2 regions of the Kitasatospora sp. NPDC004799 genome follow, and region 1 is predicted to be linked to the other one. Evidence: predicted binding sites of a transcription regulator. Region 1 holds the regulator's gene; the other holds the start of a gene.
The links. The regulator HrcA, encoded in region 1, represses chaperone genes, less so after heat shock. The targets are predictions, from matches to a motif close to TTNGCACTCNGNNNNNCNGAGTGCNAA.
Positions count from the first base shown of each region.

Region 2: a site for HrcA is predicted at 8,842-8,868, ahead of groES (co-chaperone GroES). Genes of this name have one in related genera too.

Region 1 covers NZ_JBEXJK010000014.1:2,309-13,749, reverse strand. Annotated here, with positions in the region: gene ABZW03_RS03500 (16S rRNA (uracil(1498)-N(3))-methyltransferase) at 1-655, opposite strand, end outside; gene dnaJ (molecular chaperone DnaJ) at 734-1,873, opposite strand; gene hrcA (heat-inducible transcriptional repressor HrcA) at 1,952-2,986, opposite strand; gene htpX (zinc metalloprotease HtpX) at 3,276-4,223, shown strand; gene ABZW03_RS03480 (hypothetical protein) at 4,259-4,843, shown strand; gene ABZW03_RS03475 (DUF3097 domain-containing protein) at 4,875-5,708, shown strand; gene ABZW03_RS03470 (Uma2 family endonuclease) at 5,699-6,256, opposite strand; gene hemW (radical SAM family heme chaperone HemW) at 6,298-7,527, opposite strand; gene ABZW03_RS03460 (AMP-binding protein) at 7,586-9,508, opposite strand; gene ABZW03_RS03455 (ABC transporter ATP-binding protein) at 9,873-11,441, shown strand, end outside.
Region 2 covers NZ_JBEXJK010000107.1:7,086-18,526, reverse strand. Annotated here, with positions in the region: gene ABZW03_RS16320 (GuaB3 family IMP dehydrogenase-related protein) at 1-607, opposite strand, end outside; gene guaB (IMP dehydrogenase) at 768-2,270, opposite strand; gene shbA (RNA polymerase sigma factor ShbA) at 2,537-3,253, opposite strand; gene ABZW03_RS16305 (response regulator transcription factor) at 3,586-4,197, opposite strand; gene ABZW03_RS16300 (WhiB family transcriptional regulator) at 4,761-5,087, shown strand; gene ABZW03_RS16295 (LysR family transcriptional regulator) at 5,187-6,185, opposite strand; gene groL (chaperonin GroEL) at 6,650-8,278, opposite strand; gene groES (co-chaperone GroES) at 8,395-8,700, opposite strand; gene ABZW03_RS16280 (hypothetical protein) at 8,951-9,280, shown strand; gene ABZW03_RS16275 (class I SAM-dependent methyltransferase) at 9,298-10,464, shown strand; gene ABZW03_RS16270 (polysaccharide deacetylase family protein) at 10,469-11,410, opposite strand.

The DNA.
Region 1 (11,441 bases):
TCGCGCCCGCCTCGGCGAAGGCGGCCAGCTCCTCCGGGGAGACCCCGCCCTCCGGGCCGACCACCAGGACGATGTCCCCGCCCTCCGGCAGCCCGGCGTGCGCGAGCGGCTCGGCGCCCTCCTCGTGCAGCACGGCGGCGAACGCGGCCCCGGCCAGCACCGGCGTCAGCTGCCGGGTGGTCATCACGTCCCGCACCAGGGGGAAGCGCAGCCGGCGGGACTGCTTGCCCGCCTCCCGGGCGGTGGCCCGCCACTTGGCGAGCGCCTTGGCGCCGCGGTCGCCCTTCCACTGGGTGATGCAGCGCGAGGCGGACCACGGGATCACCACGTCCACGCCGACCTCGGTCATCGTCTCCACGGCCAGCTCGCCGCGGTCGCCCTTGGGCAGCGCCTGGACGACCACGATCCGCGGCGCGGGCTCCGGTTCCCGGCGCACGGCGGCGACCGCCACGTCGACCTCGTCCTTGCCGAGCACCTCGGCGACCGTGCCGTCCACGCCGAGCCCCAGCCCGTCGGCCAGGGTCACCGCCTCGCCCGGCTGCAGCCGCTTCACCGCGGCCGCGTGCCGCCCCTCCGGGCCGTCCAGGCGCACCACGGCCCCGGGCGCGGCGGTGGCGATCCGCTCGGTCTCGACGAAGAAGACGGGCGCGGTCATGACGGGGAACCTCCGAAAGTGGGACGGGAACACGGAAGGGGTGCCGGGGGCCTTCCCCCGGCACCCCTCCGCGGACGACTACCGGCCGTTGAAGGCGTCCTTCAGCCGGGAGAACAGGCCCTGCTGGCCCGGCGCGAACTGGCCGGACGGCCGCTCCTCGCCGCGCAGCACCGCGAGGCGGCGCAGCAGCTCCTCCTGCTCGGCGTCGAGCTTGCTGGGCGTCTTCACCTCGACGTGCACTATCAGGTCGCCCCGGCCGCCGCCGCGCAGGTGGGTGATGCCCCGGCCGTGCAGCGGGATCGACTGGCCGGACTGGGTGCCGGGCCGGATGTCGACCTCCTCCAGGCCGTCCAGGGTCTGCAGCGGCACCTGGGTGCCGAGCGCGGCCGCCGTCATCGGGATGGTGACGGTGCAGTGCAGGTCGTCCCCGCGCCGCTGGAAGATGGTGTGGGTGGTCTCGGCGATCTCCACGTACAGGTCGCCGGCCGGGCCGCCGCCGGGGCCGACCTCGCCCTCGCCGGCCAGCTGGATCCGGGTGCCGTTGTCGACACCGGCCGGGATCTTGACGGTCAGGGTGCGGCGGGCCCGCACCCGGCCGTCGCCGGCGCACTCCGGGCACGGGGTCGGCACGACGGTGCCGAAGCCCTGGCACTGCGGGCAGGGGCGGGAGGTCATGACCTGGCCCAGGAAGGACCGGGTGACCTGGGAGACCTCGCCCTTGCCGCGGCACATGTCACAGGTCTGCGCGGAGGTGCCGGGGGCCGCGCCCTCGCCGCTGCAGGTGGTGCAGGTGACGGCGGTGTCGACCTGGAGTTCCTTGGTGGTGCCGAAGGCGGCCTCCTCCAGGGTGATCTCCAGCCGGATCATGGCGTCCTGGCCGCGGCGGGTGCGCGAGCGCGGGCCGCGCTGGCCGGCCGCGGCGCCGAAGAAGGCGTCCATGATGTCGGAGAAGCCGAAGCCGGCCGCGCCGGCCCCGAAGCCGCCCGCCCCGCCGCCGCCCGGGGACAGCGGGTCCCCGCCGAGGTCGTAGACCTGACGCTTCTGCGGGTCGGAGAGCACCTCGTAGGCGGCGTTGATCTCCTTGAACCGCTCCTGCGTCTTCGGGTCCGGGTTGACGTCCGGGTGCAGTTCGCGTGCCAGGCGCCGGAACGCCTTCTTGATCTCGTCCTGCCCCGCATCCCGTCGGACGCCGAGTACCGCGTAGTAGTCCGTGGCCACCAAATGCTCCGCTTGTTCCGCCTGTAGTAGTGCTGCGACTGGTTAGCCGCCGTTAAGGGTTTCAACGACGGCCGCTTGCTAGGACTCGGCCAGGATCTGGCCCACGTACCGCGCCACCGCTCGCACCGCCCCCATTGTGCCCGGGTAGTCCATCCGGGTCGGACCGATCACACCCAGTTTCGCCACGCTCTCGTCGCCCGAACCGTAGCCGACCGAAACGATCGAGGTGGAATTCAGCCCCTCGTAGGCGTTCTCCCGCCCGATCCGGACCGTCATCGCGGCGTCCGCGGTCTCACCCAGGAGGCGGAGCAGGACGACCTGCTCCTCCAGGGCCTCCAGCACGGGCTGGATGGTGAGCGGGAAGTCGTGCCCGAAGCGGGTCAGGTTGGCCGTGCCGGCCAGCATGATCCGCTCCTCGTTCTGCTCGGCGAGCGTCTCGAACAGGGTCGCCAGGACCGTGCTGACGGTCGGCCGGTCGGCCTGCTCGAAGTGCGCCGGCAGCTCCTCCAGCAGCCCCGGGACCTCGGGGAGGCGCCGGCCGGCGGCCCTCGCGTTGATCCGGGCCCGCAGGTCCGCCAGCACCGTCTCGCCGACCGCGCCCGGGCAGTCGACCATCCGCTGCTCGACCCGGCCGGTGTTGGTGATCAGCACCAGCATCACCTTCGCCGGGGCCAGCGCCACCAGCTCGATGTGCCGGACGGTGGAGCGGCTCAGCGAGGGGTACTGCACCACCGCGACCTGCCGGGTCAGCTGGGCGAGCAGCCGCACCGTGCGGGCGACCACGTCGTCCAGGTCGACCGCGCCGTCCAGGAAGTGCCGGATGGCCCGGCGCTCGGGGGCGCTCATCGGCTTGATCTCGGCGAGCTTGTCGACGAAGAGGCGGTACCCCTTGTCGGTCGGGATGCGGCCGGCGCTGGTGTGCGGCTGGTGGATGTACCCCTCCTCCTCCAGCGCCGCCATGTCGTTGCGGACGGTCGCCGGGGAGACCCCGAGGTTGTGCCGTTCCACCAGGGCCTTGGAACCGACCGGCTCCTCGGTGCCCACGTAGTCCTGCACGATCGCGCGGAGCACGGCGAGCTTGCGTTCGTCCAGCTGGCGGACCTCACCGGCCATGGGGCACGCACCTCCGTCTTCGCACGTTGTCCGACTGTGTCCCTCGCTGCTGCGGGCCCCTCCGGGAAGCCCCCGTTCCTGGCACTCTGAACACGCGAGTGCCAAAACCGTACCTGCCAGTGTACGGCCCGGGTCCTACGGCAGGAACGGCCCGACCGGGGTGATCCTCCCCGCAGTTCCGCCCACGGCCCGCGGGGCCCCGGCGGTTCGGTCCGGTCGGCGCCGGGGTGGTGCCGGGAGGCCGTCCGGGTGGCAGCATCGAAAGCGACGGCGAACGGAGGAGCAAGCGATGTCGAGCTCGGGCCAGCACACCCTCCCCCAGCCTCCGGCCGGGGGTACCCCCTTCGCGCCCGACCGCGGCCTGACCGGCCGCATGGTCGCCACGATGTTCGTGATCGGGCTGCTGTACGTCGGTTTCACGGGCCTGCTGATCGCGCTGCTGCGCGGCGCCTGGCCACTGATCGTGCTGATCTCCGGCGGGCTGTTCGTGGCCCAGTTCTGGTTCAGCGACCGGATCACCGAGCGGGCGATGGGCGCCCACCGGGTGTCCCCGGAGGAGTTCCCCCAGCTGCACGGCACCGTCGACCGGCTCTGCGCGCTGGCCGACATGCCCAAGCCCCGGGTGGCGGTCGCCGACAACGACATGCCGAACGCCTTCGCCACCGGCCGCAACCCGCAGAACGCGGTGGTCTGCGTGACCACCGGGCTGCTGCGCCGGCTGGAACCGGAGGAGCTGGAGGGCGTGCTCGCGCACGAGCTGTCGCACGTCGCCCACCGGGACGTCGCGGTGATGACGATCGCCGGCTTCCTCGGCGTCCTCGCCGGGGCGATGACCCGGATCGCCGTGTACGGCGGGTTCATGGGCGGCGGGCGCAACAACAACGACCAGAGCGCGGCCGTCCTGGCGCTGGTCGTCCCGCTGGTGTCGATGGTCGTCTACGCGATCAGCTTCCTGCTCACCCGGCTGCTGTCCCGCTACCGCGAGCTGGCCGCGGACCGGGCCGCCGCCCAGCTCACCGGCCGGCCCAGCGCCCTGGCCGCCGCGCTCACCAAGGTGACCGGGCAGATCGCCGCCATCCCCACCAAGGACCTGCGCCAGGCGCAGCCGTACAACGCCTTCTACTTCGCCCCCGCGCTGAGCGCCCGGGAGGCCGCCTCGCAGCTGCTGTCCACCCACCCGAGCCTGGAGCAGCGGCTGGCGCAGCTGGCGCGGATCTCCGAGCAGCTCGGCCGCTGACGCCCCCGTTCCCGCCCGTTCCCGAAAGGACCCCCATGGGATTCCTGGACGCCCTGTTCGGCCGCAGCAAGCCCGTCAGGCCCGACCTCGACCAGCTGTTCGGCGTGCCGTCCGCCGCGCTCACCCTGGAGGCCGGGGCCGGCTTCACCCCCACCGGGCTCGGCTCGGTCTGCTTCGCCGCCGTCGAGGGCGCGGCCTTCGTCCAGGTCGAGCAGCAGGTCCGGGCGCTGCTGGACGCCGACACCGGCCGCGGCGGAGTCCCGGTGGAGGCCTCCCGGGACGCCTACGGCTACTCCTGGCTGCTGGCCCGGCACCGGCCCGAGGAGCTGCCGGAGCTGGTGAACGACCTGCACGCGGTCAACAGCGAGCTGGAGGCGAACGGCTTCGGGCCGCAGCTGCTCTGCTCGCTGGTGGGCTTCCGTGATCCGCGGGGGCGGTCGCTGGCCCTGGTCTACCTCTACAAGCGGGGCACCTTCTACCCCTTCGCCCCGGTGCCCGGCGGCGGGGAGAAGCGCGACAGCGCGCTGGAGCTGCAGGTCAACGCGCTGCTGGGGAACGACCTGCGGCTGGAGAAGGACCTGGGCCGCTGGTTCCCGGTCTGGGGCGCGCCGGGCCTCTGACGCGCCGTCCGCCCTCCCTATGATCACCCGTATGCGCAGCCGCCAGTACGGACCCGACCTGACCCCGCCGTGGAAGAAGCAGCAGCCCGCCCCGGAGGTGCCCGCCGAGCGGGACCTGGTGGTCGAGGAGGCGGCGACCGGCTTCTGCGGGGCGGTGGTGCGCTGCGAGAAGACCGCCGAGGGGTTCACCGTCACCCTGGAGGACCGCTTCGGCAAGCACCGGGTGTTCCCGCTGGTGCCGCGCGGCTTCCTGCTGGAGGGCCGGGTCGTCACCCTGGTCCGCCCCACCGGCCCGGCGGCACCCCGCACCCCGGCCCGCACCGCCTCCGGCTCGATCGCCGTCCCGAACGCCCGCGCCCGGGTCGCCCGGGAGTCCCGCATCTACGTCGAGGGCCGGCACGACGCCGAGCTGGTCGAGCGGGTCTGGGGCGACGACCTGCGGGTCGAGGGCGTGGTCGTCGAGTACCTGCGCGGCATCGACGACCTGCCCGCGATCGTCGCCGACTTCGCCCCCGGCCCCGGCCGCCGCCTCGGAGTCCTGGTCGACCACCTCCTCCCGGGGACGAAGGAGCACCGCATCGCCGCCCAGGTCACCGGGGACTCGGTGCTGGTCGTCGGCCACCCCTACATCGACGTCTGGCAGGCCGTGAAGCCCTCGTCCGTGGGCATCCCCGCCTGGCCCGCCGTCCCCCGGGGCGAGGACTGGAAGGAGGGCACCTGCCGCCGCCTCGGCTGGCCGGTGGACACCCCGGCGGCCTGGAAGCACATTCTCTCCAAGGTGAACTCCTACAAGGACCTGGAGCCCGAACTCCTCGGCCGGGTCGAGGAGTTGATCGACTTCACGGCCCTGCCGGGTCAGGAGTAGGTCTGGAATTCCGAGGTGTCGAGCGTGATGTCCAGCAGGTCGAGCTGAATCGGGTCACCGAACTTCGTGGTCCGCTCGGACCAGTACACCGGGGCGCCCGAAGCCGTATCGGTGGTCAGTTCGGTGAGGAGCACACAGACGCCCTTGAGCGGATCAACGATGAGGTACGCCGGGATCCCGCCCTGGGCGTACATCTCACGCTTGATCCGGTAGTCCCGGTGCACGCTGGTCTTGGAAACCACCTCGACCACAACGGTCACCGCGGAGGCGGGCAGCAAGCGGCCCGCCTCCGGGACGGCACCACGCTCGAAGACGACGAGGTCCGGCTGCGGTTCACTGGCCTCACCGGAGATGATCAGGTCCTGGGTCTGAAGCGTTCGCCATCGGTCGTAGGGGGTCTGGTGCTGAATCCCGGAGACGATGAGGTTGTGGACCATGTCAGGCCCCGCCATCATCACGATTTCCCCCCTGATGAGTTCGGCCTTGACGCCTTCCGGCACCTCCAGGTTCTCGAAGATCCCGGTCATCCGATCATCGATGGCGGTCATCGCACGCTCCCTCCGACGGCTGACTCCCACGTTAACGAATGTCAGTCCACCAGGTCACGCACGACGGCGTCCGCGAGCAGCCTCCCCTGGAGGGTGAGGGCGGCGCGGCCCTGCTGGTACGGGCCGGCGGCGAGGAGGCCGTCGGCGAGGTGGCGGTCGGCGGCCCTGCGGCCGGTGGGGGTGAGCAGGTCGAGGGGGATGCCGTCGGCGAGGCGCAGCTCCAGGAGGATGCGCTCGACGCGGCGGTCCTCGTCGGCCAGCACCTCGCGGGCCTGGGCCGGGGTGCGGTGCTCGGCGAGGGCCCGGGCGTAGGCGGCGGGGTGCTTGGCGTTCCACCAGCGGACGCCGCCGACGTGGCTGTGGGCGCCGGGGCCGGCGCCCCACCAGTCGGCGCCGGTCCAGTAGAGCTCGTTGTGGCGGCAGCGGCCCTCGGGGGTGGTGGCCCAGTTGGAGACCTCGTACCAGGAGTAGCCGGCGGCGCTGAGCGCCTCCTCGGCGATCAGGTAGCGGTCGGCGTGCACGTCGTCGTCGATCATCGGCAGTTCGCCGCGCTTGACCCGGGCGGCGAGCCGGGTGCCCTCCTCGACGATCAGCGAGTACGCGGAGACGTGGTCGGGCCCGGCGCCGATGGCGGCGTCCAGGGAGGCCCGCCAGTCGTCGTCGGACTCGCCCGGGGTGCCGTAGATGAGGTCGAGGTTGACGTGCTCGAAGCCGGCCGCGCGGGCCTCGGCCACGCAGGCCTCGGGGCGGCCCGGGGTGTGGTGGCGGTCGAGCAGCCGCAGCACGTGCGGGCGGGCGCTCTGCATGCCGAAGGAGAGCCGGTTGTAGCCGCCCTCGCGCAGTTCGGCCAGGTACGCCGGGTCCACCGACTCCGGGTTGGCCTCGGTGGTGACCTCGGCGCCCTCGGCGAGCCCGAACTCCTCGCGGATCGCGGCGAGCATCTTCACCAGGTCGCGGGCGGGCAGCAGGGTCGGGGTGCCGCCGCCGAGGAAGACCGTCCGCACCGGCAGGTCGGCGTCCCCCAGCACCTTCCGGGCGAGCCGGATCTCGGCGACCACGTTGTCCGCGTACGTCTCCTGCGAGGCGACTGCCCCGGAGGAGCGCAGCTCGGTGGCGGTGTAGGTGTTGAAGTCGCAGTAGCCGCAGCGGCTGGCGCAGTACGGCACGTGCAGGTAGAAGCCGAACGGCCGCGAGCCCAGCCCGGCGAGGGCGTGCGCGGGCAGGGAACCGTCGGACGGCACCGGTTCGCCGTCGGGGAGTGCGGAGGGCATGAGCCCATTGTCCCGTACGGCCCGACCGAACCGGCGAGCCGTACGGGACGGGGGCGGATCAGGCCTCGTTGGCGCCCGCGTACATCGCGGCCACCGCGTCCGCGTAGGTCCGCTCGACCACCGGGCGCTTGATCTTCAGGCTCGGGGTGAGCTCGCCGTGCTCGATGTCCAGGTCGCGCGGCAGCAGGTGGAACTTCTTGATCGTCTGCCAGCGCTGGAGGTCGCCGTTGACCCGCCGGACGAAGCCCTCGATCAGCTCGTGCACGGCCGGCTCGGCGGCCAGCTCGGCGTAGGACTTCCCGGCCAGGCCGTGCTCGGCGGCCCACGGCAGCAGCACCGACTCGTCCAGGCCGATCAGCGCGGTGCAGTAGTTGCGGCCGTTGCCGATCACCAGGATGTTGCTGACGAACGGGCAGACCGCCTTGAACTTGCCCTCGACCTCGCTGGGCGCCACGTACTTGCCGCCGGAGGTCTTGAACAGGTCCTTCTTGCGGTCGGTGATCCGCAGGAAGCCGTCCGGGCTGAGCTCGCCGATGTCCTCGGTGTGGAACCAGCCGTCCGGCTCCAGCACCTCGGCGGTCTTCTCCGGCAGGTTGTGGTAGCCGCGCATGACGCCCGGCCCGCGCAGCAGGACCTCGCCGTCCTCGGCGATCCGCACCTCGGTGCCGGGCAGCGGGCGGCCCACCGTGCCGATCCGCACGTCCTCGGCGCGGTTGACGCAGGAACCGGCGCTGGTCTCGCTCAGGCCGTAGCCCTCCAGGATCGGCACCCCGGCGCCGATGAAGAAGTAGCCGATCTCCGGGGCGAGCGCGGCGCTGCCGGAGACCGCGCCGCGCAGCCGGCCGCCGAAGGCCGCCCGGATCTTCGAATACACCAGCTTGTCGGCGAGCGCGTGCTGCACCCGCAGGCCCAGCGGGGCGCTCTCGGCCCCGGTGGCGATCCGGCTCTCCTGCACCGCCCGGGCGTGCGCGCGGGCCACCTTGGCGGCCCACAGGAAGACCTTGTACTTGGCACCGCCCTCGGATCTGGCCTTGCCGGCGATGCCGTTGTAGACCTTCTCGAAGATGCGCGGCGCCGAGGCCATGATGGTCGGCCGGATCGCCGGCAGGTTGTGGATGATCCGGTCCACCCGGCCGTCCAGCGCCATCACGTGCCCGGTGGCGATCTGCCCGGAGATCAGCGTCTTGCCGAACACGTGCGACAGCGGCAGCCACATGAACTGCACGTCGTCCGGGCCCAGCAGCCCGCTGGCCTCCTGCGCCCGGCCCTCGTACGCCCAGCAGTCGTGCACCAGGCGCACGCCCTTGGGGCGGCCGGTGGTGCCGGAGGTGTAGATGAGGGTGGCCAGCTGCTCCTTGCCGAGCCCGTCGACGGCCTTCTCCACCGCGTCCGGGTGCTCCGCCAGGTACGCGGCGCCGCGCTCCTCCAGCTCGGCCAGGGTGAGCAGCTCCAGGCCGGCCGTCCCGGGGGCCTCGCCGGGCGCGTCGAAGAGGATCACGGTGCGCAGCTCGGGCAGCTGGTCGATCTGCTCGACGGCCTTGGCCAGCTGGGCCTCGTTCTCGGCGAACAGCGCCCGGGAGCCGGAGTCGGAGAGGATGAACGCGGTCTCGTCCGCGTTGGTGCTCGGGTAGACGGTGGTGATCGCGGCGCCCGCGCACATGGCGCCGAGGTCGGCGAGGACCCATTCGAGCCGGGTCGAGGAGGCCAGGGCCACCCGGTCCTCGGGCCGGATGCCGAGCGCCATCAGGCCGGCGGCCACCGCCCTGACCCGGGCCGCGGTCTGCGCCCAGGTGAGCGAGCGCCACTGCTCGGCGCCGGGCGCGCCGTCGGCGGCCTGCTCGTCCACGGGCGAGGGGTAGCGGTAGGCCTCGGCGTTCGGGGTCAGGGCGACCCGCTCCAGGAACAGGTGGGCGACGGAGGCGGGGCGCCCGGCGACGAGGTCGGGCCTGCCGGAGTCGATCAGGGACTGCGCGGAACTCAACGAGGACCTCCGGGGGCGGGTGGCCGTCTGAGGGATTGTCGCGGCGTCCGTGGGGGCGGTCGCCGGGCCCCCGGTTCACCTGAGCGGTACCGGTCAGTAACAAAGGGGCAATCAGCAGCCTAGGGGGAAACCGGTCATTCCGTAAGGGGGCAGCGCCCGACGGCACGCCCCCGCCGCACCGGTGCCGCACCCGTGCCGGCCCCCTCCGGACCGGTGCCGCGCCCGTACCGCACCGGCGCCGAACCCGGCCGTTCGGCAAAGGCCCGGCAAACCTCAGGCTCCCGCACGCCGAATGACCTGTACGACGCTACAGAACACCGAGAATTGGGATGCGAACCCGCCCGGCTACGACAAGAGTGTGCTAGTGCTGATCAGACTGTTGAGGGCGTACCTGCGCCCGTACTCCCGACCGATCACCCTGCTGGTGCTGCTCCAGCTGGTGTCCACCCTCGCGGCGCTCTACCTGCCGACACTCAACGCCGACATCATCGACGACGGGGTGGTCAAGGGCGACACCGGCTACATCCTGCGCGTCGGCGGGGTGATGATCGCGGTCACCGTCCTGCAGGCGCTGTGCTCCATCGGCGCCGTCTTCATCGGCGCCCGCACCGCCATGGCCTTCGGCCGGGACGTCCGCGCCGCCGTCTTCGACCGGGTGCAGAGCTTCTCCGCCCGCGAGGTCGGCCAGTTCGGCGCCCCCTCGCTGATCACCCGCACCACCAACGACGTCCAGCAGGTCCAGATGCTCGCCCTGATGAGCTTCACGCTCATGGTCGCCGCGCCGATCATGTGCGTCGGCGGCATCATCATGGCGCTCAACCAGGACGTCCCGCTGTCCGGCCTGCTGCTCGCCGTCATCCCCGCGCTCGGCGTCGTCGTGGTCCTGCTGGTCCGCGCCCTGCGCCCCCGGTTCCGCAGCATGCAGGAGCGGATCGACACCGTGAACCGGGTCCTGCGCGAGCAGATCACCGGCATCCGGGTCATCCGCGCCTTCGTCAAGGACGACCAGGAGCAGGCCCGCTTCGCCGGCGCCAACGAGGACCTCACCCACGTCGCCCGCCAGGTCGGGCGGCTGATGTCCATCATGTTCCCCGCCGTCATGCTGGTGGTGAACGTCTCCAGCGTCGCCGTGCTCTGGTTCGGCGCCCACCGCATCGACGACGGCGCCATGGAGATCGGCGCGCTCACCGCGTTCCTCTCCTACCTGATGCAGATCCTGATGAGCGTCATGATGGCCACCTTCATGTTCATGATGGTGCCGCGCGCCGAGGTCTGCGCCGAGCGCATCGAGGAGGTCCTCGGCACCGACAGCAGCGTCGTGCCGCCCACCGCCCCCGTCACCGAGGTGCCGCGCCGCGGCGACCTGGAGCTGCGCGACGTCGACTTCCGCTACCCCGGCGCCGAGGCCTCGGTGCTGCGCGGCATCGACCTCACCGCCCGCCCCGGCGAGACCACCGCCATCATCGGCTCCACCGGCAGCGGCAAGTCCACCCTGCTCGGCCTCGTCCCCCGGCTCTTCGACGCCACCTCCGGCCAGGTCCTGCTGGACGGCGTGGACGTGCGCGAACTCGCCCCCGCCGCACTGGCCGAGACCGTCGGCATCGTCCCGCAGAAGCCCTACCTCTTCTCCGGCACCGTCGCCAGCAACCTCCGCTACGGCCGGCCCGACGCCACCGACGAGGAGCTCTGGCACGCCCTGGAGATCGCCCAGGCCAAGGAGTTCGTCGAGAAGCTGCCCGAGGGCCTGGACGCCCCCATCGCCCAGGGCGGCGGCAACGTCTCCGGCGGCCAGCGCCAACGCCTGGCCATCGCCCGGACACTGGTGCGCCGGCCCTCCGTCTACCTCTTCGACGACTCCTTCTCCGCGCTCGACTACGCCACCGACGCCAAGCTCCGCAAGGCCCTCGCCCGCGAGACCTCCGACGCCACCGTC
Region 2 (11,441 bases), on a different contig from region 1:
GCGCCGCGGTGTACGTGGCGCAGCCGCCGACGATCACCGGGACGTCCAGCTCGTAGATGAACTGCTTGAGGTTGAGCGGCTCGGCGGCGCTGGAGACGTGCTCGGCCGAGACGGTGGTGCCGCGGATGACGAAGACGTCGACGCCGGCGTCCACGACGGCCTTGGAGAACTCGGCGGTGCGCTGCGGCGACAGGGCCGCGGCGGTGACCACGCCGGAGTCGCGGACCTCCTGGATCCGCTGCTTGATCAGCTCGGCGCGGATCGGCGCGGAGTAGATCTCCTGGAGCCGGCGGGTCGCGACGGACTCGTCGGTGATCGCGGCGATCTCGTCCAGCAGCGGCTGCGGGTCCTCGTAGCGGGTCCACAGGCCTTCGAGGTTCAGCACGCCCAGGCCGCCGAGGCGGCCGATCTGGATGGCCTGCTGCGGCGAGACCACGCTGTCCATCGGGGCGGCCAGGAACGGCAGCTCGAAGCGGTAGGCGTCGATCTGCCAGGCGATCGAGACCTCCTTCGGGTCCCGGGTACGACGGCTGGGGACGACGGCGATGTCGTCGAAGGCGTACGCCCGGCGGCCTCGCTTGCCACGGCCGATCTCGATCTCGGTCACTTCGAGCCCTTCTGCTGTGTTGCTCATGCCCGCCGGGTCACCCCGGCCGCACCCCAGTATCCCGTACCGCCGCCGCTCCCGCCCCGACGGCCCACGGCCCGGACAGCCCGAGGGGCCCGCCGCCGCGGTGCGGCAGCGGGCCCCTCGGTGGTCCGACCGGTCAGCGGGCCGAGTAGTTCGGCGCCTCGACGGTCATCTGGATGTCGTGCGGGTGGCTCTCCTTGAGGCCCGCCGAGGTGATCCGGACGAAGCGGCCCTTGCTCTCCATCTCGGCGACGGTGGCGGCGCCCACGTAGCCCATGGTCTGGCGCAGGCCGCCGACCAGCTGGTGCAGCACGGCCGACAGCGGGCCGCGGTAGGGCACCTGGCCCTCGATGCCCTCGGGGACGAGCTTGTCGTCCGAGGCCACCTCGGCCTGGAAGTAGCGGTCCTTGGAGTACGAGCGGCCCTGGCCGCGGGACTGCATGGCGCCCAGCGAGCCCATGCCGCGGTAGGACTTGAACTGCTTGCCGTTGATGAACAGCAGCTCGCCCGGGGACTCCTCGCAGCCGGCCAGCAGCGAGCCGAGCATCACGGTGTCGGCACCGGCGGCCAGCGCCTTGCCGATGTCGCCCGAGTACTGCAGGCCGCCGTCGCCGATGACCGGCACGCCGGCCGCCAGGCAGGCCTGGGCGGCCTCGTAGATGGCGGTGACCTGCGGGACGCCGATGCCGGCGACCACGCGGGTGGTGCAGATGGAGCCGGGGCCGACGCCGACCTTGACGCCGTCCACGCCGGCGTCGATCAGCGCCTGGGCGCCGTCCCGGGTGGCCACGTTGCCGCCGACCACGTCGACCTTGACGGCCGACTTGATCTTCTCGATCCAGGCCAGCGCGTTGTGGCTGTGGCCGTGCGAGGTGTCCACCACCAGGAAGTCCGCACCGGCCTCGACCAGGGCCTGGGCCCGGTCGAACGCCTCGGCGCTGGCACCGACGGCGGCGCCGACCAGCAGCCGGCCCTCGGCGTCCTTGGCGGCGTTCGGGTACTGCTCGGCCTTGACGAAGTCCTTGACGGTGATCAGGCCCTTGATCCGGCCCTCGTCGTCGACCAGCGGAAGCTTCTCGATCTTGTGGCGGCGCAGCAGGGCCATCGCGTCCACCCCGGAGATGCCGACCTTGCCGGTGATCAGCGGCATCGGGGTCATGATCTCGCGGACCTGGCGGCTGCGGTCCGACTCGAAGGCCATGTCGCGGTTGGTGACGATGCCGAGCAGCTTGCCCGCCTCGTCGGCGATCGGCACGCCGGAGATGCGGAACTTGGCGCACAGCGCGTCGGCCTCGGCCAGGGTGGTCTCCGGGCCGACCGTGATCGGGTCGGTGACCATGCCGGACTCGGACCGCTTCACCAGGTCGACCTGGTTGGCCTGGTCCTCGACCGAGAGGTTACGGTGCAGCACGCCGACGCCGCCCTGGCGCGCCATCGCGATCGCCATCCGCGACTCGGTGACCTTGTCCATCGCCGCGGAGAGCAGCGGGATGTTCACGCGCACGTTCCGGGAGACCCGCGAGGAGGTGTCCACCTGGTTCGGCAGCACCTCGGAGGCCCCGGGCAGCAGCAGGACGTCGTCGTACGTGAGCCCGAGCATGGCGAACTTCTCGGGTACGCCTGCGGCGTTGTAAGACATTTGGGGGGTACCTTCCGTGGCCGGCCTTATCCGCTCACGCCCTGAGGGTGGGGGCGCATTCATCGCTCACTCGCGCAGACCGCCGAAGCCGGGTGCAATGGGAGGATCCTCCAAGGGGACCCCGCGCGCACCCGTCAAACTTTGGCAACCCGCCCAGGCGCCGATACCCCATGGTACTGGCACCGCGAATGTGTCCTCGTGTGCCCTTGACAACACCCCCGCCCCGTGGCTCATTCCCCCCGCGACCCGGGCGGGAAGGGCACGGATCAGGAGGACTCCTCCGCGAGCGCCCGCAGCCGGCTGAGCGCCCGGTGCTGGGCGACCCGGACGGCGCCGGGCGACATCCCGAGCACCTCGCCGGTCTCCTCCGCCGACAGTCCGGCGGCCACCCGCAGCAGCACCAGCTCGCGCTGACGGGCCGGCAGGTTGGAGAGCAGCTCCTTCGCCCAGGCCGCGTCGCTGCTCAGCAGCGCCTGCTCCTCCGGGCCGAGCGCCTCGTCCGGCACCTCCGGCAGGTCGTCCTGCGGCACGACGGTCGAGCCGGGCCCGCGCATCGCGGCCCGCTGGAGATCGGCGATCTTGTGCGCGGCGATCCCGTACACGAAGGCCTCGAACGGGCGCCCCTGGTCCTTGTACCGGGGCAGCGCGCAGAGCACCGCGACGCAGACCTCCTGCGCGACGTCGTCCACGTGGTGCCGGGCCCCGCCGGGCAGCCGGACGAGCTTGGCGCGGCAGTACCGCAGCGCCAGCGGGTGGACGTAGGCGAGCAGCGCGTCGATCGCCGGGCCCTCGCCGCGCACCGCGGCCGCGACCAGCTCGCCCACCAGCGGCGAGCCGCCCGAGCCGAGCACCGGCGGACGGCCGGGGCCGGCCGCGCGGGCCGGACCGCCCGGATCGGCGTACGACGGATCGTGGCCCGGGCCGGAGGGCTCGGCCTCCACCGGGTCCGCCTGGCCGGCCGCACCGGCGACGTCGTCGCGCATCGGTCCATGGTGCCTGGTCGAGCGGGAAAACGCGGCACCGCGTCCGGAGTTGTGCACCGGAACGTTATGCGCTGCGGCACCGTACGGCGTACCGCGCACCACCGGCCCCTCCTGCACCGTGCCGCCTCCCGCCCCGCCGTCGCCGGCCCCGTCCGTCGCGCCGTCCGCCGAGTGTCCTGCGGCTGCGTGGTTCGCCGCAGTGCCTGTCCGCTGGTCCCCGAGGTGCTCCACTCCTCCATGGTGCAACCTCGGGACCGTAACGTCACACGCCCGTGCGGCACCCGTTCCGGGAACCGCCGACGGCGCGCCGCAACCGGCGGCGCCGCCGGTGGTCAGCGGACCAGGCCCCAGCGGAAGCCCAGCGCCACCGCGTGCGCCCGGTCGGAGGCCCCGAGCTTCTTGAACAGCCGTCGGGCGTGGGTCTTCACGGTGTCCTCGGAGAGGAACAGCTCGCGGCCGATCTCGGCGTTGCTGCGGCCGTGGCTCATGCCCTCCAGCACCTGGATCTCACGCGCCGTCAACGTCGGCGCCGCGCCCATGTCGGGGCTGCGCAGCCGGCGCGGGGCGAGCCGCCAGGTCGGGTCGGCGAGGGCCTGGGTGACGGTGGCCCGCAGCTCGGCGCGCGAGGCGTCCTTGTGCAGGTACCCGCGGGCGCCCGCGGCCACCGCGAGCGCGACACCGTCGAGGTCCTCGGCGACGGTGAGCATGATGATCCGCGCGCCCGGGTCGGCGGACAGCAGCCGCCGGACCGTCTCGACCCCGCCGAGGCCGGGCATCCGGACGTCCATCAGAACGAGATCGGAGCGGTCGGCCACCCAGCGGCGGAGGACCTCCTCCCCGTTCGTCGCGGTGGTGACCCGGTCCACACCGGGTACGGTCGCGACCGCGCGGCGAAGCGCCTCGCGGGCGAGCGGGGAATCGTCGCAAACGAGAACGGAAGTCATGACCGTCGTCCTCCGCAGCTGATCCGCGTCACGTTGAGCCTCCTGGCTGGTACGAACCTCTCCGACACGGCCGATCGGCGACAGACTCCGTGCTGATCGCCCCAACCTGCCCGCGATCGTTCCCGACGTCCGGCGCCCGCTAACCGCCTCCGCACTTCCAACGACCGTCACTCGAATGAGTTACGGCCTTCGGGGCCATCTCCACCACTGTACGTGGCCAACCCATTACCGATCAGCCGCATCGCGGTGCACACGCCGCACTTTTGCGCAGCTCGCGCGCGGTCGGGCGTACGACCCGCACACCGGACCGGCACGCCGTGCGCCCAGCGGCCACCCGATTGCCACGCCCGCGCCCTGCGGAGCCCGCGCCCACTATGCCCTTTTTTATCGCTTTCGTATGGTCATTGACTGTTGTGCCAGTGTGTGGGTGACTTGTCCATGGAGTTGCCTTAAGTCATATTTCCAGGTGTCCACACCAGCGCAGGAAGCCCCGCCGCACCGCTCGGCAGCCAGCCCCGCCGAACGCCCGGCCGACGGCCGACAGCCTCTGAAGGGAATGAGCCATGGCAGATTTCTCCCGTCTCCCCGGTCCCAACGCGGACCTCTGGGACTGGCAGCTCTCCGCAGCCTGCCGTGGCGTGGACAGCTCGCTCTTCTTCCACCCCGAGGGCGAGCGCGGGGCCGCGCGCAGTTCGCGCGAGGCCAGCGCCAAGGAGGTCTGCATGCGCTGCCCGGTGATCGCCGAGTGCGCGGCGCACGCGCTGGCGGTCCGTGAGCCGTACGGCGTGTGGGGCGGGATGACCGAGGACGAGCGCGAGGAGATGCTGGGGCGCTCGCGGCACCGCCTGGTCGAGGTCCCGCTGACCCCGCCGGCGGTCGCCCAGCGCTAGACCCGTCTCCACGAGCGCCGTGAAGAAACGTTTCCTCGCGGCGCTTCAGCCTGTCGGCTCACGGTGCGTACCGGGCCACGGCGCCCCGGTCACCCACCGTCAGCGGGCGGCGGCCGCCCCCGCCAAGCGCTCCAGCATCAGCGCCACGGCCGGCACCTCGGCCAGGTCCGGCAGGGTCAGCGCGACCACCTGGCGCACCGCGGGCGCCCCGGAGGCCGTCCGCACCGGCACCGTGGACACGCCGTCAGGGCGCACCGACTGGAGCGCCAGCCGGGGCAGCACCGCCACCCCCAGCCCGGCCGCCACCAGGCCGACCACCGCCGGGTAGTCGTCCGTCGCGAAGTCGATCCGGGGCTCGAAGCCCGCGCCGGCGCACAGCTCCACCAGGTGCCCCCGGCACTGCGGGCAGCCGGCGATCCACTGCTCCCCCGCCAGCTCGGCCAGTTCCACCGCCCCGCCCCGCCCGTCCAGCGGGTGGTCGGCGGGCAGCAGGCCCACCAGCGGGTCGTCCAGCAGCGGGGTCACCACCAGGTCGGACCAGTCGGTCCCGGCGCTCAGCTGCTGCGCCTCCAGGTTGGCCTCGGCCCGGGCCTCGCGCGGCGTGCCGTGGGCGGGCGCCGGGGCGGCGACGGCGCCGTCGGACTGCGGGTAGCGGAAGGCCAGGGCTATCTCGCACTCGCCGCCGCGGAGCATCGCCAGCGACTCCGGCGGCTCCGCCTCGACCAGCGACACGCGCACCCCCGGATGGCTGTCCCGCAGGCGGGCGACGGCGGGCGGCACCAGGGTGGAACTCGCGGTCGGGAAGGAGACCAGCCGCACCCGCCCGGCCCGCAGCCCGGCGATCGCGGCCACCTCCTCCTCGGCGGCGGAGAGCCCGGCCAGGATCCCGGTGGCATGCTTGAGCAGGACCCGCCCGGCCTCGCTGAGCTGCATCCCGCGGCCCGAGCGGACCACCAGCGGGGTGTCCACCGACTTCTCCAGGGCCTTCATCTGCTGGCTGATGGCGGGCTGCGTACACCCCAGCTCGCGGGCGGCGGCGGAGAAGGAGCCGGTGCGGGCGACGGCACGCAGGACGCGCAGATGGCGGGCCTCGATCATGCCTCAGTTATAAGGCAATCTTTGCATTCTGCAAAATTCTGCTGATAGTTGAAGCCTGAAGGGGCCCCGCGCCCCCGGCGAGCGGGCGAAGCACAGGCGAACCCCGCCCCGAGCCGAAGGGGCGCGCCGGCGCCGAAAGGGAGAGCGCGAGGGAGCGACGTTGGGGGTACCCCCGGCCGAAGGCTGGGGGAGAGCGAGGGAGCGCCGACCGTCGGCGCCGGGCCGGGAGCCCGCCCCGGAGGCGAGCGGGCGAATCCCCGCCCCGAGCCGAAGGGGCGCGCCGGTGCCGAAAGGGAGAAGCGAGGGAGCGACGAAGGAGAGAGGGAGCGCCGACCGTCGGCACCGGGTCCGAGCGCCCCGGAGGCGAGCGGGCGAGTAACAGCCGGAGGCCCGGTCCGCGTCCCCGGTGGGGGTGCGGACCGGGCCTCCGGTCAGCCGTTCAGGCCGTGGCGTTCAGGCCGGCCTCAGTGCGAGTGGCCGTGGCCGCCGTGCGAGTGACCGTTGTCGGCCTCCTCCTCCTTCTTCTCCACCACGAGGGTCTCGGTGGTGAGGAGCAGGGAGGCGATCGAGGCGGCGTTCTCCAGGGCGGAGCGGGTGACCTTGACCGGGTCGATGACGCCGGCCTTCACCAGGTCGCCGTACTCGCCGGTGGCGGCGTTGTAGCCCTGGCCGATCTCCAGCTCGGAGACCTTGGAGGTGATGACGTAGCCCTCCAGGCCGGCGTTCTGGGCGATCCAGCGCAGCGGCTCGTGCAGCGCCTTGCGGACCACGGCGACACCGGTGGCCTCGTCACCCGACAGGCCCAGGCCGTCGTTCAGCACCTTGGCGGCGTGGACCAGGGAGGCGCCACCACCGGCGACGATGCCCTCCTCGACCGCGGCGCGGGTCGCCGAGATGGCGTCCTCCAGGCGGTGCTTGCGCTCCTTCAGCTCCACCTCGGTGGCGGCGCCGACCTTGATGACGCAGACGCCGCCGGCCAGCTTGGCCAGGCGCTCCTGCAGCTTCTCGCGGTCCCAGTCGGAGTCGGTCGCGGCGATCTCGCCCTTGATCTGGGCGACGCGGCCGGCCACGGCCTCGGCGTCACCGGCACCGTCGACGACCGTGGTCTCGTCCTTGGTGATGGTCACGCGGCGGGCGGTGCCCAGCACGTCCAGGCCGACCTGGTCGAGCTTGAGGCCGACCTCCTCGGAGATGACCGTGCCGCCGGTCAGGACGGCCAGGTCGCCGAGGATCGCCTTGCGGCGGTCGCCGAAGCCCGGGGCCTTGACGGCGACGGCGTTGAAGGTGCCGCGGATCTTGTTCACGACCAGGGTCGACAGCGCCTCGCCGTCGACGTCCTCGGCGATGATCAGCAGCGGCTTCGAGGCACCGCCCTGGAGGATCTTCTCCAGCAGCGGCAGCAGCTCCTGGATGGAGGAGATCTTGCCCTGGTTGATCAGGATGTACGGGTCCTCCAGGACCGCCTCCTGCCGCTCCGCGTCGGTGACGAAGTACGGCGACAGGTAGCCCTTGTCGAACTGCATGCCCTCGGTGAAGTCCAGCTCCACGCCGAAGGTGTTCGACTCCTCGACGGTGATGACACCGTCCTTGCCGACCTTGTCGATCGCCTCGGCGATCAGCTCGCCGACCTGGGTGTCCTGCGCGGAGAGGGACGCGACGGCAGCGACGTCGTCCTTGCCCTCGATCTCGCGGGCGACGGACAGCAGGTGCTCGGAGACGGCGGCGACGGCCTTGTCGATGCCCTTCTTCAGGGCGGCCGGGCCGGCGCCGGCGGCGACGTTGCGCAGACCCTCGTTGACCAGGGCCTGGGCCAGCACGGTGGCGGTGGTGGTGCCGTCACCCGCGACGTCGTTGGTCTTGGTGGCGACCTCCTTGACGAGCTGCGCGCCAAGGTTCTCGTACGGGTCGTCCAGCTCGACCTCGCGGGCGATGGTGACACCGTCGTTGGTGATGGTCGGGGCGCCGAACTTCTTGTCGATGACGACGTTGCGGCCCTTGGGGCCGATGGTCACCTTGACGGTGTCGGCCAGCTTGTTGACACCGCGCTCCAGCGAGCGGCGGGCGTCCTCGTCGAACTGCAGGATCTTCGCCATGTTCCCTATTCCCTCGGGGCTGCGGCCGGCCCACCGGCCGCCGAACTACGTGAACCAACAACCACGCCCCGGGCCACTGTCACGGAGGACACGGATCCGGGGCGGGTCGGGACGACTTACTTCTCGATGATCGCGAGAACGTCGCGGGCGGAGAGCACCAGGTACTCCTCGCCCTGGTACTTCACCTCGGTGCCGCCGTACTTCGAGTACAGGACGATGTCACCCACGGCGACGTCGAGCGGCAGACGCTGGCCGTCCTCGAAGCGGCCCGGGCCGACGGCCAGGACGACACCCTCCTGGGGCTTCTCCTTGGCGGTGTCCGGGATAACCAGGCCGGAGGCCGTGGTGGTCTCGGCGTCGAGCGGCTGGACCACGATGCGGTCCTCGAGCGGCTTGATGGCAACCTTGCTGCTGGTGGTCACGTCCGAGCTCCCCTTCGGAGATTACGGGGTTTTCTAACGGGTAGGGGCGATCCTGCGGGTCTGCCGTCGCGGGGGTCAGACACGCGTCGTCGCGTTAGCACTCTCCTAGTGGGGAGTGCCAAGGACGACCATAGGGCCGTGTTAGCACTCAGTCAACCAGAGTGCCAACGACGCGCCCTGAGGTCCCCGGTTCACGGATGAGTAGCCGTACTCATGTGCGACCGGGCCGGGCCCGGCCAGACTCCCCGTCATGACTCCCCTCCCGGCCCGCCTCGGCCCGTCCAGCACCAAGGACACCCTGCTCTCCGCGGCTCTCCTGCCGGTGCTCGCGGCGATCCCGGCCGCCGCCTACGTGCTGTTCATCGTTCTCGCCCTCAGCCTCGTCGCGATGGACGACGGCGAGGTGGCGGAGGTGGTCGTCGTCCTGAGCGGGCTCATCGGCGTGATCACCAGCCTCGGGGTGCCCGGGTACGTCGCCTTCCGCGCCCGGCAGGCCGGCTACCGGTTCCTCCCGGTCGCCGCCGCACTGGCCCCCTTCCTGGTGCCGGGCTGGGCCGTCGCGGGCTTCCCCGGCGCCTGACCGGCGAGAATGGCCCCGTGGACACCGAGAACCTCCAGCCGCTGCTGACCCCCGAGGGCCAGGCCCTGCTCGCCGAACTGCGCGAGTTCACCCCCGAGGAGGAGCTGGCGCTGGCGACCCGCCTGCGCCGGGAGCACCCCGCGGAGCTGGTGTCGGCGGCGTTCGGGCAGGCCCGGCTGCGGCAGCGGGCGCGGGCGAAGTTCGGGGCGGACGCCGACCTGATGTACTTCACGCCCAACGGCGTCGAGCAGTCCACCCGGCGCAGCGTGGCCGAGTGGCGCGCGCAGCGCTTCGCCGCCCTGGGCGTACGCCGGCTGGCGGACCTGTGCTGCGGCATCGGCGGGGACGTGCTGGCGCTGGCCCGGGCGGGCATCGAGGTGCTGGCCGTCGACCGGGACCCGGCGGCCTGCGCCGCCACCGCGGCCAACGCCGCCGCGCTGGGCCTGGCCGAGCTGGTCGAGGTGCGCTGCGCGGACGTCGCCGAGGTGGACGTCACCGGCTACGACGCGGTGTTCACCGACCCGGCCCGGCGCACCTCGCGCGGCCGGGTGTTCGACCCGGAGGCGTACGCCCCGCCGCTCTCCTGGGCGATCGAGGCCGGTCGGCGGACCCCGATCGGCGCGCTGAAGGTCGCGCCGGGCATCCCGCACGAGGCCGTGCCGGAGGACGCCGAGGCCGAGTGGGTCTCCGACCACGGCGACGTCAAGGAGGCGGTGCTCTGGTTCGGCACCCGGGCCGCGAGCCCGCACCGCGCGACCCTGCTGCCGCAGGGCGCCAGCCTGACCGGCGGCGACCTGCCCGACCCGCCGGCCGGCCCGGTCGGGCGCTACCTGTACGAGCCGGACGGCACGGTGATCCGGGCCCATCTGGTGGCCGAGGTGGCCGGGCAGGTGGGCGGCCGGCTGATCGACCCGAAGATCGCCTACCTGACCTCGGACGAACTGGTCGCCACCCCGTACGCGCACGCCTTCGAGCTCACCGACGTGCTGCCGTTCAACATCAAGAAGCTGAAGGCGCTGCTGCGCGAGCGGGCGGTCGGCACGGTGGTGATCAAGAAGCGCGGGATGGCGATCACCCCGGAGGACCTGCGCCGCCAGCTCAAGCCCTCCGGCCCGAACACCGTCACGGTGATCCTCAGCCGCACCGACCACGGGCCGCTGATGATGCTCGGTCAGCCCGCCTGAGGCCTCAGGACGCGGGTGCCTGGATGTAGTCCTCCAGCCGGGCCACCGAGAAGCCCTGCTCCTGGATCCGGGCCAGCAGATCGCCGAACATCTGGGTCATCGTGGCGCCCTTGAGCTCCTTGGGGCCGCGGAAGTGCGCCAGGATGATGTCGCCGGGCTTCAGCGCCCGGTCCCCCGACTGGTACTGCATGTCGTGGATCTGCATCGACTCGCGCCACAGCACGATCGCGCGCGGGCCGCACTCCTGGACCGAGGCGTTCAGCGCCTGGGTGTTGGCGCCGTCCCCGAACGGCGGGCGGAACAGCAGCGGGGCGGCGCCGTACTGCTGGGTGAGCGCGGACTGCGCGTCGCAGATCTCGGCCTTCTGCCGGTCCGCCGGGAGCTTGCTCATCACCGGGTGGTCCACGGTGTGGTTCTGGACGTGGTTGCCCAGCGCCTGGAGCGGCTTGAAGTAGGCGTAGTCGTTCCTGACGATGTCCCGGGTCAGGAACATCGAGACCGGCACCTTCAGGTCGGTCAGCATCTCGACGAACTTCGGGTCCTTCTCGGCGCCGTCGTCGATGGTGATGAAGACCACCTTGTCGCTCGTCTTCACGTCGCTGAACACCGGTACGGGGCCGGTCCGTTGGAGCTTGACGGGCTTGTCGGCGGGCGGCGCCGGGGCGGGGGCGAGCGGGGTGAGGTTCCACTTGGCCCAGGCCGCCGCGTCCGCCCCCGCCGGGGCGCCGGCCGGAGCGGCGGCGGTGGGCCGGGGCACGGCCGGGGCGGTCGTGGCGGTGGCGGTCGCGGCCGGGGCGGCGCTGCCGCCGCCCCCGTCGTCGCCGCACGCGGTGGCGAAGGCCAGCAGCGCCAGCACCCCCGCCGCGTACGTCCTGGTCCTGCCCCGCCCGTCCCTGATCACCGCTGCGTACTCCCGGTTCCCGTCCAGCTTCCTCTCAGCTAGCACGGTAACGAACGGGTCAGCGGTTCCCGATCAC